Regions from separate parts of the Micromonospora sp. NPDC050187 genome, predicted to be linked through region 3. Evidence: riboswitches for the same ligand, from Rfam matches in the RefSeq annotation. Region 3 holds a riboswitch; each other region holds the start of a gene.

Region 1 (3,201 bases), on a different contig from region 3:
CGGCCACCAGTGCGGTCGCCGCGCGCCGCTGGCCGGGCATCGCGTCGAGGACGGCGGCGCTGATCCACGCGCCGACCGGCACCTGCACCATCGCCGGATGCAGCGGATGTCCCAGCCACACCCCGTGCAGCAGGTCGCGGACGCGCTGCGGTCGGAGGGTGGCCTGCACCGCCCGCTGGAGGCGGTCGCCGACCCGGTCCAGGCCGGCCGACTGCTCGATCTTCATCAGAAGTGCTCGCACCCGTACCGACTTCCCGGTTCGGGAGCCGGCAAACCGGGCGGCGGTGACGAACTCACCGCCGCCCGACATGACCGGGCACCCCCCCTCCCCCGACCCAGCCGCCCCCCGCCCCCCGCGCCCCGACCCAGCCGCCCCGCGCGCCCGTTGATCAAGAGGTTGGCGTCACGACACGCGACAGCTGCTGACGCGAACTTCTTGATCGACCGCGCGAGCCGACCGCGCGAGGCGGGGCGGGGGAGCGGGGCGGGGCGGGGGAGCGAGCGGAAGGGTCAGGGGTGCGGTGTCCAACGGTCGTGGTGGATGGCCTCGGCGAGCGGGCGGGCCTGCCGCCAGCCGTGCCGGGCCAGGTCCGGCACGGTCTCGAAGTGGGTCACCGGACCGAGGCAGAGCCAGGCGACCGGCCGGATGCCGGCAGGGATGCCGAGCAGGTCGGCCAGCCAGGGCTCCCGGTAGAAGGAGACCCAGCCGACGCCGAGTCCCTCGGCCGTGGCGGCGAGCCAGAGGTTCTGGATGGCCAGGCAGGTCGAGTAGAGGCCGGTGTCGGCGATGGCGTGCCGGCCGAGCACCGCCGGCCCGCCCCGCGACTGGTCGTGGGTGACCACGATCGACAGGGTGGACTCCAGCACGCCGTCGATCTTGATCCGGGCGAACCGTTCGGCCGCCTCCCCCGCCAGGGTGGCGGCGAAGACGTCCCGTTCGGTCCGGACGTGCTCGTGGAAGCGGCGCCGGGTGTCGGCGTCCCGCACCACGACGAAGTCCCAGGGCTGGGAGTAGCCGACGCTCGGTGCGGCGTGCGCCGCGGTCAGCACCCGGTGCAGGGCCTCGTCGGGCACCGGTTCCCCGGTGAACTGGGCGCGTACGTCCCGGCGGCGGTGGATGACGTCGTACAGGTTCATGGGCAGGCTCCCGCTGCGCTCGGCCCACCCGGGCAGGGGTGGGCGCGTGACGCGAGGCCGGTCTTCGGACTCCCGGATCGACGCCGTGCCGTCCGCCTTCCCAGCCCGTTGCGGACCAGTGGCTGCGCTGCTCGCGCGTGGACGGTGGCTCCCCGGTCACCGCGGCGGGCCCGTGCCGGATTCGCACCGGCTTCCCGATTCTCCCCGCTCGCGCGGGGCACCTCACTGTGTCGTGCCGCCAGCATGGTAGCCGGCGGACGGGATTCCGGTCGCCCTCCTGACGGATCGCACGACATGCTGCTCCCATGTACGCGCACGCCCTCCGTCCAGAGCCGGTTCCCACCGCCACCGTCGCCCGGCTCGTCGGCGTGGTCGGTCGCCCCGACGCCGTACCGCCGCCGGTGCTGATGCTGCTCGGGATGTTCTCCACCCAACTCGGCGCGGCCGTGGCCAAGCAGCTGTTCGGCACCACCAGCCCCGGTGGCACCACCACGCTGCGGCTCGGCTTCGCCGCGCTGATCCTGCTCGCGATCGCCCGTCCCGGGCTGCGGCTGGGCTGGCGTACCGGCGGCCTGGTGGTCGGCTTCGGCCTGATGCTCGCGTTGATGAACCTCAGCTTCTACGCCGCGCTGCACCGGGTGCCGCTGGGCGTGGCGGTGACCATCGGCTTCGCCGGGCCGCTGCTGGTGGGGCTGGCCGGCAGCCGTCGGCTGCTCGACGCCGGCTGGGCGGTGCTGGCCGGCAGCGGCGTCCTGCTGATCAGTGGCCTGGGCGGGGCGTCGGTCGACGGCCTCGGGCTGCTCTTCTGCGTCTGCACCGCCGTCGGCTGGGCCGGCTACGTGGTGTTCGGCGGGGCGGTCAGCAAGCGGGTCCCCGGCACCCGGGGGCTGGCCCTGGGCATGGCCGTCGGCGCACTCGCCGTGCTGCCGTTCGGCGTCGCGGACAGCGGCACCGCACTGCTCGACCCGTGGATCCTGCTGCTCGGCGTCGGCGTGGCGCTGCTGTCGTCGGTGCTGCCGTACTCGGCGGAGATGTCCGCGCTGCGCCGGATGCCGGCCCGGGTCTTCGCGGTGCTGTTGAGCCTCGAACCGGCGATCGGCGCGCTGGTCGGGCTGGTCCTCCTCGGCGAGCTGCTGGCCTGGCCTCAGTTCCTCGGGGTGGCCTGCGTGGTCGGTGCCGCGCTCGGTGCCACCCTGGTCCGCCCCGACCGGACCTGACGACGGCCCGCCCGGGTCACCGCGCCCGACGACGCGGCGTCGCGTGTCTGGCGCGGCGCGCCAGGGGCCGGCCATCCTGGTCCGATGGGTGTGCGGGTCGAACGCGACGGACCGGTGACCACGGTGATCCTGGACCGGCCGGCGGTCCGCAACGCCGTCGACGGCCCGACCGCCCGGGCCCTCGCCGACGCGTTCCGCGCCTTCGACGCCGACCCGACCGCCGCCGTGGCCGTGCTCTGGGGAGCGGGCGGCACCTTCTGCGCCGGTGCCGACCTCAAGGCCATCGGTACGCCGAGCGGCAACCGCGTGGAATCCGAGGGGGACGGCCCGATGGGTCCGACCCGGATGTCGCTGACCAAGCCGGTCGTCGCCGCGATCTCCGGGTACGCCGTGGCCGGCGGCCTGGAACTGGCCCTCTGGTGCGACCTGCGGGTCGCCGAGTCCGACGCGGTGCTCGGGGTCTTCTGCCGACGGTGGGGCGTGCCGCTGGTCGACGGCGGAACGGTACGCCTGCCCCGGCTGATCGGTGAGAGCCGGGCGATGGACCTGATCCTCACCGGCCGACCGGTGCCGGCGGACGAGGCGTACGCCATGGGGTTGGTGAACCGGCTGGTCGCGCCCGGCACGGCCCGCGCGGAGGCCGAGCGGCTGGCCGCCGGGATCGCCCGCGCGCCGCAGCGCTGCCTGCGCAACGACCGGGCCGCGGTACGGGCCGGCGCGGGTCGCCCGGAAGCCGAGGCGATGGCCGTCGAGCTGGCCTACGGCGTCGACTCCCTCGCCGAGGCGGCCGACGGCATCGCCCGCTTCGGCGGCGGAGCGGGCCGGCACGGCACTCCGGTCCACTGAG
Region 2 (3,201 bases), on a different contig from region 3:
CTGCCGCAGCTCCAGCAGGCCCGACCGGGTTCGCCGCACCGGTGTCCCGGCCACCTCGATCCGCCCGGCGTCCGGGGCGAGCGCGCCGACCGCCAGCCGGAACAGGGTGGTCTTCCCGCCGCCGTTGGGCCCCACCACGGCCAGCCGCTGACCGGGCAGGACGGTCAGGTCGACCCCGGTGAGCACGGGCTGGCGGGGCTGGTAGGCGAAGTCCACCCCGGACATCCGCAGCAGCGGACCGGTCACCGCCACGGTTCACCGGTGACGACGGTCAGCGCCACGATCGACGCCAGCAGCGCGACGGACGCGACCACGAAGGCCGGGGAGAGCCGCCGGGGCTCCACCTGCACCGCCAGTGAACCGGTGTAGCCCCGCATCGCCAGTCCCTCCTCAAGCCGGCGGGCCCGGGTGAAGGCCCGGACGAAGATCGCCCCCGCCTGCCCGGCCAGCGACCGGTGCGCCGTGCGCCAGGTCCGGTAGCCCAACCGCGCCGCCTGCGCCTCCCGTACCGCGCGCACGCTGTCGACCAGCAGGAACAGCATCCGGTACGTCAGCGCGGCGACCTCGGTCACCGCCGCCGGCACCCCGAGCCGGACCAGCCTCGGCAGGACGTCGGACAGGGGAGTGGTGGCGCTGAACAGCAGCAGGCACAGCAGGGCCGCCGCCGCCCGGCCGGTCGTCGTGGCCGCCACCCCGACGCCGGCCGGGTCCCAGCCCAGCCGGGTCGGGGAGTGCACGGAGACGAGCAGCGGCAGCGCGGAGGTGGCGATGAACAGTGCCGGCACCCGGGCCGCCCGCAGCAGCACCGGCACGGGGACCCGGGCCGGACCGACCAGCAGCAGCGCGGCGGCGGTGCCCGCCAACGCGGCCCCCGGCCACGTGGGCAGGGCCACCGCGCACACCAGCAGGCCCAGCGCCAGCAGTGCCTTCTCGCCCGGGTGCCGTAGCCGCCAGGGACCGGTGTGCGCGGCGACGTCGAGGGCGAACACTAGCCGGCGGAGGCGTCGGCGTCGCGCAGCCGCTGTCGGGTGCGGGCGACCCCGAAGTAGTAGCCGAGGAAGCCGGCGCCCACCGCCGCCTGGAGGGCGAACAGGCCCGACTCGATCTCACCCGAGGGCGGCTCGTAGATGGAGGAGAACCACGGCTCGTAGTCCGGGTGGTCGGCGACGATCGTCTCCTCGGCCTGGGCGTCCGCCCCGGCGAACGGCTCCTCCGCCGAACCGCCGAGCCCGAGCACCAGCGGGGCCACCGCCAGCGCGACCACCGCCAGCAGCAGGAGCAGGTTGACCCGTCCGAAGCGCTTCACGCCGACACCTCCTGGGGCTTGCGCAGCACGCCGAGGCGCCGCAGTTCGTCGCCGCTGACCCGGGTGAGCAGCCGCACCACCAGCACCGACAGCAGGCCCTCGCTGATCGCCAGGGGGATCTGGGTGACGGCGAAGATGCTGCCGAACTTCGCCACCGCGCCGAGGAAGCCGGACGCCGGGTCGGGGAACGCGAGGGCGAGCTGCACGCTGGTGACGCAGTAGGTCGCCAGGCCGCCCAACGCGGCGGCCAGGAACACCGCCACGTCCAGACTGCCGCCGAGGCGGCGGGCCAGCAGGTAGACGCCGTAGGCCACCCAGGGGCCGACGATCGCCATCGAGAAGATGTTGGCGCCCAGCGTGCTCAGCCCGCCGTGGGCCAGCAGGACCGCCTGGAACAGCAGCACGATGCCGCCGAGGACGCTCATCACCGGCGGTCGGAACAGCACCGCGCCGAGGCCGGTGCCGGTGGGGTGGGAACAGGACCCGGTCACCGACGGGATCTTCAGGGCCGAGAGCGCGAAGGTGAAGGCGCCCGCCGCTCCCAGCAACAACTTCGACTCAGGGTCCTCGCGGACCTGCCGGACCAAAGCCCGGCTGCCGTGGACGACGAAGGGTGCGGACACCGCGAACCATGCGGCTGCCTGCACCGGGGGTAGGTACCCCTCGGCGATGTGCACAGAAGACCTTCCTCTCCAGCACCTCGTGGACGAGATCACACCGTCAAGGCCGGTCTCCTGGCTCCCGGATCGATGCTTCCTCCGGCCTTCCCAGGCCGTCGGCCTAGTGGCGCAAGTCGGAGGTCACTCCCCGGTCACAGTGGCGAGGGCCGCGCCGGTCTTCCACCGGCTTCCCGAGCACCTTGACGGCGAGAGGCTATCGACCGGCGACCGGCGGGGCAAGAGTGGTGATCCATCCCCGGCGGACAGCCGGCGGTCGCCGGCGTCGCCGCTCGCCGTCGGTGGTGTCCGAGGAGCAGGTCAGCTGAGGGTCGACGGTGTGACGACCACTCCTTGGGCTGCTGTTGCCAATCGTTGGCAACTACGCCAGGATTGCCCCGCGGCGTGCATGCGACCGCCACGTCGTCGACCAGGAAAGAGGAGCCCCTTGCGGTCTGCGCGGATGGTGGCGCTGTTCGCCGCCGGTCTTCTCGCCCTCTCCGCCTGCTCGTCCCCGACGGACACCGCCACCGGCGACGGCGGTGCCCCGCTCGTGGTGGCGACGGCGGGCGAGCCGGACACGCTCAACCCGGTGCTGAACTACGGCGTCGACGGCGGCTCGCTGATCTTCGACGGCCTGGTCGCCCGCGACGAGCGCAACCAGCTCGTGCCGGCCCTGGCCCGCGAGCTGCCGACCGTGTCGGCCGACGGGCGGACCGTCACGGCGAAGCTGCGCGACGGGGTGGTCTTCCACGACGGCACCCCGCTGACCGCACAGGACGTGGTCTTCACCTACCAGGCGGTGCTGGACCCGAAGGTCGACTCGACGCTCCGCTCCGACCTGGACATGCTCGCCTCCGTCGCCGCACCCGACCCGTCGACCGTGGTCTTCACCCTCGAGTACGCTTACGCGCCGTTCCTCCAGCGCCTCGCGCTGGGCATCGTGCCGGCGAAGGCCCTCGCCGGGCAGGACGTCAACAAGGCCGCCTTCAACCGCAAGCCGGTGGGCACCGGCCCGTACCGGGTGACCTCCTGGACCCCGGGCGACCGGCTGGTGCTCGCCGCCAACGAGCGGTACTGGGGCGGCAAGCCGGCGAACTCCGGCGTGGTGGTGGCGTTCGTCCCCGACGACAACGTCCGCGCCCAGCGGATGCGGGCCGGCGAGTTCGACGCCGCCGAGCTGGCTCCGAAGCTCGCCTCCGGGTTCGAGGGGCGGTCCGGCTACCGGGTGCAGCGGGT
Region 3 (3,201 bases):
ACTCGATGCCGATGCTGCCGCAGCCGGCGCCGACGTCCCAGAGCAGCTCACCACCGGTGGGGGCGAGACGGGACAGGGCCAGCGCGCGGGCCTCCCGCTTGGTCAACGCCCCGTCGTGGTCGAACGCGTCGTCGGGCAGCCCCGGCACCGTCGACAGGGGCCGCGTCCCGTCGGCGGCGACCACCCGGACGGCGACCACGTTGAGCGGGTCGCCGGGCGCGGCCGTCCACTTGCCGGCGGTGCCGTCGACGCGCTGCTCCCGGTCCGCGCCGAGCGCGGCGAGGACGGTCAGTTCGCTGGGGCCGTATCCGGCGTCGGTCAGCGTCCGGGCCAGCGCGGCGGGGGTGTGCGCGTCGTTGCTGAGCACCAGCAGCAGCCGGCCGGGGACGAGGTCCCGTCGGACCTTGTCGAGATCCCGCGCGACGGCGCTGTGCACGGTGACCCGCTCCACCGGCCAGCCCATCCGGGCGCAGGCCAGGGAGATCGCGGACGGGTGCGGCACGGTGTGCACCCGGTCCGGCCCCAGCAGCTCCACCAGGTGGGTGCCGATGCCGTACCACATCGGGTCACCGCTGGCGAGCACGCAGATCCGCCGGTCGGCGTGGGTGGCGAGCAGGCCGGGCAGGGCGGGCAGCAGCGGCGTCGGCCAGGGCACCCGCTCGGCCCGGACCGATTCGGGCAGCAGGTCGAGGTGGCGTCGGCCGCCGACGACGACCTGGGCATCGGTCACCGCCCGCCGGCCGGCCGCGCCGAGGCCGGTCCAGCCGTCGGCGCCGACGCCGACCACGCTGACCGGGTCCACGGTTGTCGAGAGGCTCACGCGGTCGAACGGTAGTCGAGGATGATCGGCACCTGTCGTGGCGGGGGTGGATGTGACATCATCTGCGGCGACGGCGCGGTGAGGAACACCGGTGGGTCGGCCCGGAGGGTCGGCGAATCCGGGGCGGTCCCGCCACTGTGATCCGTCCGGCGGGGTCGCCGGGCGGAGAGCCAGACACTCGCCTCGCCGTCTCGTGCTGCCGGCGGAGACTCCTTGCGGTGGCGCGGTCGTTGGCCGGTCGCGGGCGAGGAGACCCGTGCGAGGTGAAAGGTGCTGACCGTGCGGTCGTACCCGTTCTCCGCCGTCGTCGGGATGGACGACATGGCGTTGGCCCTTAGTCTCTGCGCGGTCTCGCCCGGGATCGGAGGGGTGCTGGTCCGGGGCGAGAAGGGCACCGCCAAATCCACCGCGGTCCGGGCGTTGACCGCGCTGCTGCCCCCGGTCGAGGTCGTCGCCGGTTGCCGGTTCTCCTGCGACCCGGCGGTGCCCGACCCGCGCTGCCCGGACGGCCCGCACCCCGAGCCGGTGGCCGCCGAGGTGCGGCCCGCCCGGCTGGTGGAGCTGCCGGTGGGGGCCAGCGAGGACCGCGTGCTCGGCGCGCTGCACCTGGAACGCGCCCTCAGTGAGGGCGTCACCGCCTACGACCCGGGTCTGCTGGCCGGCGCGCACCGGGGCCTGCTCTACGTCGACGAGGTCAACCTGCTGCACGACCACCTGGTCGACGTGCTGCTCGACGCGGCGGCGATGGGCCGCGCCACCGTGGAACGGGAGGGCGTGTCGGTGACGCACGCCGCCCGGTTCGTCCTGGTCGGCACGATGAACCCCGAGGAGGGCGAGCTGCGTCCGCAGCTGCTGGACCGGTTCGGCCTGACCGTCGAGGTCGCGGCCAGCCGGGATCCGCAGGTGCGGGCCGAGGTGATGCGGCGGCGGCTGGCGTACGAGGCCGACCCGGACACCTTCGCCGCCCGGTACGCCGACGCCGACGCGGCCCTCGGCGAGCGGGTCGCGGCGGCCCGGGCGCTGCTGCCGAAGGTCGAACTCGACGACGACACCGTGCTGAGCATCGCCGCGCTCTGCGCCGCCGCCCAGGTCGACGGGATGCGCGCCGACCTGGTCATCGCCCGGACCGCGATGGCCCATGCCGCCTGGTGCGGACGCACCGACGTGCAGGTGGGCGACGTGCGGGTGGCGGCGCGACTGGCGCTGCCGCACCGGCGGCGTCGCAACCCGTTCGACCCGCCGCACCAGGACGAGGCCGAACTGGAGCGTGCGCTGCACGAGGCCGGCCTGGACGAGCCGCCCCCGCCGCCGGAGGACCCGGAACCGCCGGAGGGCCCCGACGGGCCGGGCGGACCGGACGACCCGGACGACCCGGACGGCCCCGAGGATCCCGGTGGCCCCGGTGGAGCGGGCACTCCGGACGACTCCGCCGCAGGCGACGGGACCCCACCGGACGGCCAGCGCACCGGTGGCGAGCCGTCCCCGTCCGGCTCCGGTCCGGCCGCCGCCACGCCGCCGACGCCGGCCGGCGCCCCGTACCGGGCCCGGGTGTTGACCGTGGCCGGCACCGGTGCCGGCACCGCCGGGCGTCGCTCCGCCGCCGTCACCTCCGTCGGCCGGACCGTCGGCACGGTACGCCCCAACGGTCCCGCCTCCGGCCGCCCGCACCTGGTGGCGACGCTGCGGGCCGCCGCGCCACACCAGCGGGCCCGGGGCCGGCGCGGCCCCGGCGTCCTGGTCCGGCCCGGGGACGTCCGCCTGCCGGTCCGTCAGGGCCGGGAGAGCAACCTGATCCTGTTCTGCGTGGACGCCTCCGGCTCGATGGGGGCACGGCAGCGTATCGGCGCGGTGAAGGCGGCCGTGCTCTCTCTGCTGCTCGACGCCTACCAGCGGCGCGACAAGGTGGGCCTGGTCACCTTCCGGGCCACCGACGCGGAACTGACCCTGCCCCCCACGTCCAGCGTGGACGTGGCCGCCGCCCGGCTGGAGGCCCTGCCGACCGGGGGACGGACCCCGCTGGCGGAGGGACTGCTGCGCGCCCGTGAGGTGCTGCGTGTCGAGGCGATCCGGGACCCGCGCCGCCGACCGCTGCTCGTCGTGGTCACCGACGGGCGGGCCACCGCCGGGCCGGAGGCCCTGCCGCGCGCCATGCGCAGTGCCCGACTGCTGGCCGCCGACGGGGTGCCAGCCGTGGTGGTCGACTGCGAGCAGGGGCGCATCCGGATGCGCCTGGCCGCCGAACTCGCCGCGACCCTGGCCGGTGAACACCTGCCGCTGGAGGACGTCGCCGCGCCCACCCTCACCCAGGCGGTGCGCTCCCGCACCGCCACCCGACACGGAAGCGGGGCAGCCTGATGCCACAGGGCCAACCGGTCGCCGTC

Evidence for each region. A riboswitch is a leader RNA that binds a small molecule or an ion and turns the genes downstream of it on or off. The one in region 3 is predicted to bind cobalamin.
Region 1: it holds a riboswitch for cobalamin, as region 3 does, so the genes downstream of both, bluB (5,6-dimethylbenzimidazole synthase) here and ACIBJE_RS20910 (magnesium chelatase subunit D family protein) in region 3, are expected to answer to the same signal.
Region 2: it holds a riboswitch for cobalamin, as region 3 does, so the genes downstream of both, ACIBJE_RS05445 (energy-coupling factor ABC transporter permease) here and ACIBJE_RS20910 (magnesium chelatase subunit D family protein) in region 3, are expected to answer to the same signal.

Annotation. Positions count from the first base shown of each region.
Region 1 is NZ_JBITJH010000005.1:114,325-117,525, reverse strand. Features, by position in the region: gene ACIBJE_RS10245 (Rieske 2Fe-2S domain-containing protein) at 1-241, opposite strand, end outside; gene bluB (5,6-dimethylbenzimidazole synthase) at 511-1,137, opposite strand; cobalamin riboswitch at 1,187-1,362, opposite strand; gene ACIBJE_RS10235 (EamA family transporter) at 1,443-2,354, shown strand; gene ACIBJE_RS10230 (crotonase/enoyl-CoA hydratase family protein) at 2,439-3,200, shown strand.
Region 2 is NZ_JBITJH010000002.1:516,305-519,505, reverse strand. Features, by position in the region: gene ACIBJE_RS05460 (energy-coupling factor ABC transporter ATP-binding protein) at 1-225, opposite strand, end outside; gene cbiQ (cobalt ECF transporter T component CbiQ) at 243-989, opposite strand; gene ACIBJE_RS05450 (energy-coupling factor ABC transporter substrate-binding protein) at 989-1,306, opposite strand; gene ACIBJE_RS05445 (energy-coupling factor ABC transporter permease) at 1,303-1,983, opposite strand; cobalamin riboswitch at 2,013-2,183, opposite strand; gene ACIBJE_RS05440 (ABC transporter substrate-binding protein) at 2,411-3,201, shown strand, end outside.
Region 3 is NZ_JBITJH010000013.1:204,902-208,102, forward strand. Features, by position in the region: gene cbiE (precorrin-6y C5,15-methyltransferase (decarboxylating) subunit CbiE) at 1-820, opposite strand, end outside; cobalamin riboswitch at 869-1,021, shown strand; gene ACIBJE_RS20910 (magnesium chelatase subunit D family protein) at 1,133-3,175, shown strand; gene cobO (cob(I)yrinic acid a,c-diamide adenosyltransferase) at 3,175-3,201, shown strand, end outside.